2 linked regions of the Oligoflexus sp. genome follow. The main gene of each other region encodes a partner of the protein of the gene in region 2 in a complex. Links are inferred from orthologs where the notes say so. Each region holds a gene or a part of one and is shown on either strand. Other genes may lie near its edges.

Evidence for each region. The genes of interacting proteins can lie anywhere in the genome.
Region 1: the proteins of VFO10_RS04705 (region 2) and VFO10_RS17410 are in contact, whole or in part, in a solved structure (PDB 8BNU), measured with the Escherichia coli proteins. The link is inferred for Oligoflexus sp. from one-to-one orthologs.

The regions. Positions count from the first base shown.
Region 1 is NZ_DASTAT010000076.1:60,303-63,518, forward strand. Bases 209-3,204 are described here. They hold VFO10_RS17410 (acetyl-CoA C-acetyltransferase), read left to right. Parts: upstream 209-1,068; coding sequence 1,069-2,340; downstream 2,341-3,204. Other genes in these bases: VFO10_RS17400 (pirin family protein), read left to right, coding at 209-408; VFO10_RS17405 (TetR/AcrR family transcriptional regulator), read left to right, coding at 497-1,072; VFO10_RS17415 (outer membrane protein), read right to left, coding at 2,416-3,078. Outside these bases: more of VFO10_RS17400, read left to right, coding at 1-208.
Region 2 is NZ_DASTAT010000023.1:34,349-37,472, forward strand. Bases 147-3,050 are described here. They hold VFO10_RS04705 (3-hydroxyacyl-CoA dehydrogenase NAD-binding domain-containing protein), read right to left. Parts: upstream 2,721-3,050; coding sequence 573-2,720; downstream 147-572. Other genes in these bases: VFO10_RS04700 (hypothetical protein), read left to right, coding at 147-188. Also shown: more of VFO10_RS04700, read left to right, coding at 1-146. UniProt on the Escherichia coli protein: Catalyzes the formation of a hydroxyacyl-CoA by addition of water on enoyl-CoA. Also exhibits 3-hydroxyacyl-CoA epimerase and 3-hydroxyacyl-CoA dehydrogenase activities.

The sequences.
Region 1 (3,216 bases), on a different replicon or contig from region 2:
GTTCTGATTGGCGAGGCCTATGGACAGAAATCGCCTGTGAAAATTTTCTCGCCCATGTTTTATTGCGATGTTCAGGCCGAGGTCGGAGCCTCGCTGGAGCTTCCCCACGAGTATGCCGAGCGCGCTCTTTACCTCCTCTCCGGAACGATCCGTCACGGCGGAAAAGTTTTTGATCACCCGCAGATGATCATCTTTAAAAAAGACTGCCCCATCAGGCTTCATGTGGAGAGTGAAGCCCGCTTTGTGCTGCTCGGCGGCGCGGCGCTTGATGGTCCCCGGGTGATCTGGTGGAATTTCATATCCAGCTCCCAGGCCCGGATTGATCAGGCCAAAAAAGACTGGCAGGAAGGCCGTTTCCCCCTGATTCCTGGGGATTCTGACGAATTCATTCCCCTTCCTGAATCCTAATCCATTGAAATTTTGGAAATTTTCAGCCTACCTCAAGGTAGGCTACCTTCCTACCGATAGGTTGTCTATCAGGGAAGGGGAACCCGTTATGTCTGCATCCAATAAACGCCGCGAAGCCATCGAAGAGGGAAGGAGTTTACTGCAAAAACTCGGCTTCAACGGCTTCAGCTTTCAGGATATCGCCGATCGCATCGGAATCAAAAAACCAAGTCTCTATGCTCATTTCGCTTCCAAAGAGGAACTTGGTCTGGAGATGATCGCGCACTACCGCCGTGATTTTGAACAATGGGCCGAGCGTCACAGGAATGATGCGATCCTGGATCAGATCGAAGGACTTTTTCGCATCTTCAATAAATTCGCCCGGGATCAAAACAAGATCTGCCCCATCACGGCTCTTTCCGCTGAGTATGAGACGCTGCCTTTATCCATGCGCAAGGCCCTTGGAGACATGGCTGCGTTTCAGGAAAAGTGGCTGCTGGACCTGATTCAGCGGGGCATGGACGCCGGACATTTCCGCTCCGATCTGGATCCGGCTCAGACGGCGCAAATGATTCAGTCCCTGGGATTTGGCATTCAACACCTTGCGCGTTTGCATCAGGACACGGATCGCATTCTGGCCGTGAAAGATCAAATCCGTCATCTTCTGGAAAGGAAAGTTCCATGAAAAATCTTCGCATGAGTTACATTGTTGGTGGCGTCCGCACGCCTTTTGTCAAATCCATGGGCGCATTCAATAACGTGGAACGCATCGAACTGATGATCGCGAGTCTGCAGGAATTAAGAAAGCGCTACAAACTGGATAAAATCATCCTGGGTGATGTGGCGCTCGGAGCGGTCATGAACAGTGCGGGGGATTGGAATCTGGCCCGTGAAGCCGTTCTTCGCGCCGGCTTTCATCCCCATACGCCGGCCTATAACATCCAGCGCGCCTGCGGCACCGGATTGGAAGCCATGGTTCAGATTGCCAACAAAATCGCCTTGGGACAGATGGAAACCGGGATCGCTGGCGGCGTGGATACCAACAGTGATCTGCCTTTGGAGCTGCAGCAGAGTCTTCAGAAATTCTTCCTGGGACTGCCGCAGGCGAAGACCTTGGTCGATAAACTCAAAACGGTGACAAGCCTAAGAGCTGATAGCTTCAAACCCCGAATTCCCGCTGTGGTCGAACCTCAAACCGGATTATCCATGGGTCAGCACACGGAACTCATGGTGAAGACCTGGGGCATCACCCGTGAGGCCCAGGATCGCCTCGCCTATGAAAGCCATCAGAAAGCTGCAAAAGCCAAAGCCGCAGGATTCTTTGATGATCTCATCGTACCGGTCGCGGGTGTGAAAGCCGACGGCATTTTACGGGCGGATACCACAATCGAAAAACTGGCGAAGCTTAAACCCGCCTTTGATAAAGTGAACGGAAGCCTGACAGCCGGTAACAGCACGGCTCTTACAGACGGAGCCTCTTCCGTTCTTTTGGCTTCAGAAGAAGCGCTGACGCGTTACGGCTGGAAAGCCCTCGCCCGTTTTGTGGATGCTGAAGCCGCAGCGATTGATTTCGTCGGTGGGGAAGGTCTTCTGATGGCACCGACGCTGGCCGTCAGTCGTCTTTTGGAACGCAATCAACTGAAGCTCCAGGACTTCGACTTTTATGAAATCCACGAAGCCTTTGCCGGTCAGGTTCTTTGCACTCTGAAAGCCTGGGAGGATGCCACCTACTGCCGCGATGTCCTGGGTCGCGCCGCACCACTCGGCAGCATTGATCCAGCAAAGATGAATGTCAACGGCAGCAGCCTTGCGGTTGGTCACCCGTTTGCCGCAACAGGCGGCCGCATTGTGGCCACGCTCGCGAAACTCCTTCATCAAAAAGGCAAGGGACGCGGTTTGATTTCCATCTGCACGGCGGGTGGCATGGGAGTGGCAGCTATTTTGGAAGCTTGAAATAAAGAGAGCCGGGGAATTTCTTCCCCGGCTTGAGGCATCACAGTCGTAGGCAAGGCATCATGTGAGACAGACTTAGAAGGAGTAGCCGACCGACGCGATGAATTCATTTTTCTGAAGGGTCACGTCCTTGAACTCAGCCTTTTGGGAAAGACCTGTGCCGATAGCCGATGCGGTCGAATCAATGGTTCCTTTAGCAAGAGTATCGCTGAAGCGGTAACCCAGGCTCAGGTTCACGTTCTCAGCCACATCAAAGCGTCCGCCGACACCCAGGTCATAGTTCAGAAGATCGGCGCTCTTCATTTTCAATTCGAAGCCATCTTCTTTCACGTCTTTGGGGTCAACCATGTGGTACGAAAGACCGCCAAGACCGTAGAGAGCGAAACCTTCCTGCTTATAGAAATCGAAGGTGGCGTTGGCGGCCACGGAAAGGTCACTGTACTCACCCTCATCCTTGTCGTCATAGTTCACGTAACCCACTCCACCGCCGAGACGCAGGGCATCATTCAGTTTGTACTGAAGGCTCACACCCACGCCTGGGGCTGTGACGGCCTTGGCATTGCCTTCGCTGTCTTCGGTCACCGTTTCACCGGTGATGGGATCTGTGGATTTGGTTTTGCCGGACTCCAGCTTGCCTTGTGAGCTGATCACTTCACCTTGAACTGTAAGGTCGGCACTATAACCCGAGGCAGCAAAAGCGAGAGCAAGAACGGACAGAGAGAGATTTGCGAGTTTCATGGAAGATCCTTTCTGGAATCATTCTTCGTTGCGTTGGTTGATGACGGATCTTTCATCGCGTCACGGATCTATGCTGAGCAAGAGCCGGTCCATCGCGGGATTCCAGAAATTTGGCATCAATATATAGAAATGCTGGCC
Region 2 (3,124 bases):
ACCTCGTGGCACTTGGACATCAGCTGGCTGAGCAGATCAATGAGGTTCTGGAAAACGGCAGTTCGGTCAAGGATCTGGGAGTGGACTACATCATCGGTGTGCAGGAAGCCTTGAATCTGTCACGCGCCCGTGCCCTGGATCTGCCTATGCGATCCGATCGCATCGAAGCCGTGGAGCGCGTGGAATAAGTCTTATGCTGGAGCCCTCTTCATCGAAAAAGAGACTTTCCAATGGTGCGCAGCATGATGATGACAAAGCTGGAGAAGAGCAACACTCCGGCCAAGGCGGCCCAGAAGGGAAAGGATGGAAAGCTCTTGATTTGATTTAAGAAATTCATTAAGGCCAGACCCAGAAAGAAGCTGTTGAAAGCAAAAATGATCTTTTCGTTGTTCACAGTTGCTCCTGCTGAACGATGCCTGGATGATGATCGACGTTAGGTTTGATCTGAAATCAGCATCCGTATACCGTGACTGAGTCTGGAGCCCTTGCTTCAAATTGTGCTTTCAATCAAGACTTGTATAAACGAAATCGGAGAGGAAAGACCCGCGCATGAAGGCGCGGGTCAGGATCATTTACTTTTCATCGGGAAAAAATTTGGTTCCGGCATCGACATGCTTTTTGAGCAAGGCCGGTGGGGCGAAGCGGGCTCCATAGCGTTCTTCCAGGCCCTTCAGCGTGTTATACACATTCTCGGCACCCAGATGATCGACGTAACGCAGCGGTCCACCCAGGAAAGGCGGAAAGCCGAGGCCGAAGACGGCGCCTATGTCGCCATCATAAGCGGACAAAAGAATGCCCTCCTCAAGACAGCGAATCGTTTCATTGATGAAGACATAAACGCAGCGGTCCGCGATATCCTCGGCCGGGATAAACTTATATATGCGTTTTTCGCCCATCATTTCATAGACGGATTCATCCGGCTTGCCTTTCTTGCCACCTTCATAGGTGAAGAAACCCTTGCCGTTCTTCCGTCCGAGGCGACCGGACTGCTGGATGGCATCCAGGCCTGCCGGTGTTTTGATGCGGTTGCCATAGGCTTCGGTCATGGATTCCAGAACATGGATGCCGACGTCGATGCCCACTTCGTCCATCAGAGTGATAGGTCCGACGGGGAAACCGAAGTCCGTGAGCGCGTCGTCGATCTCTTCGATGTTCGCACCCTCTTCCAGAATCAAGGCCGCTTCCGCCATGAAGAAAGCCAAGGCCCGGGTCGTATAGAAACCGGGGCTGTCTTTCACAACGATGATCTGCTTGCCCATGCGCTGGCCAAGGCGGAAGGCGCGATCCACAGCCCATTCAGCGGTCTTATCGGTGATGATGATTTCGAGGAGTGGCATCTTTTCCACAGGCGAGAAGAAGTGCATGCCGAGAACGCGCTCGGGGTATTTCGCCTTCGCTGCGATTTTGCCGATCGGCAGCGCCGATGTATTGGAGGCAAAGACCTGATCGTCGCCTGAGCGGGATTCGACCTGGGCGAGGATTTCCTGCTTCAGTCCCAGATCTTCGAATACGGCTTCGATCACGACATCGGTGGAACCGAAACCCTGGATGCTAAGACCCGGTGAAATGTGAGCCATCTTCTGGGCAAGTTCGAAGTTTTTGATACGGCCGCGTTTAGCCTTCTTGGCAAAGAACTTATACGCATTGGCCAGGGCGCGTTTGGTGGAATCCTTGTTCGGATCCGAAAGCAGAACGCGCACGCCTTTGTCGGCAAGCACCGTGGCAATGCCCGCGCCCATAAAGCCCGAGCCCACGACACCCACCTGCTCAGGAACTTTGTCCCCGAACCTGGCCTTGCCGGCTTCCGCGTAAGCATTGCGCTTGGCGGCTGTCGTCGCATGGAAGAGGTGAACGAGCGACTTGCTTTCCCGGGTATGCGCCAGCTCCGAGAAGAGTCTGGCTTCCAGCTCCAGGCCTTTTTCCAGTTTTTTCTCGAAACCGTCAAAGACCGCATCCAGAGCTTTAAAAGGCGCAGGATAGAAGCCCTTGGTATTTTTCTCGACCATCTCGCGCGCTTTTTTCTCGACGAAGGCACGGCCGATCGGAGTGTGCTCGGCAGCCCAGCGCGGCAGATCCTTGCTCAGGCTCTTCGCATTCAGGGCCATCAGTTTTTTGTCTTTGCTCTTCGTCGCATACTGAAGGGCGACCCGCTCCAGCTGCGTGGGATGCACAAGGGCATCCGCCAGACCCAGCTTCACGGCTTTTTTACCGCTGACCCGCTTGCCGGTCAGGATCATATCCAAAGCATCCTGGATCCCGATCAAACGAGGCAGACGCTGGGTTCCGCCGCCGCCGGGAATCATACCGAGCTGAATTTCCGGAAGGGCGAGGGTGGATGTTTCGGTCACGATACGCCACTGACAGGCGAGCGTGAGTTCCAGTCCACCGCCCAGGCATTGACCATCAATCGCGGCCACGGTCGGGAAGGGGAGTTTTTCGAGCTTATTCAGAATGCCCTGCATCTTCAGAGCGCCGTCCCGGGTTTCCTCGGGCGTATCAAACTGCGAGATATCATTGATGTCCGCACCCAGCGCGAAATCTTTCTTCGCACCGATGATGATGAGGCCCTGAACCTCTTTATTTTCCGCAAGCTCATCGACGATATCGTTCAGCTCACGCAGCAAGGGTTCACCAAGAACCGTGACCGGTTTGTCAGGCGAACCCATGCGCAGGATACGGATATGATCACTCGTGCTTTCGACCTTGAAATACTGTGTCATAGCGAGCTTCCTCTCAGGCGTAACGTTCGATTAACATGGCACCAGACATGCCGCCAGCCGCACAAATCGCAATCAGTCCAAGATTTTTATTGCGGCGAATCAGTTCGTTGGAAAGTGTGGTCACAAGGCGGGCCCCGGTGGCTCCAAAGGGGTGACCGATGGCAATCGCGCCGCCATTGACGTTGAGCTTCTCTTCAGGAATCGAGCCGAAGGCCTTGCTGTCGCCGAAGTAACGCTCACAGAAGTCCTTGGATTCCATCGAACGCAGGCAGCTCAGAACTTGAGCGGCGAAAGCTTCGTGAATTTCGAAAAGATCTATATCCGCAAGGCTCAATCCATTCCGCTTCAAAATATAGGGAATGGCCACAGCCGGACCAATCAAAAGCTGCTCGGTCGGATCCACG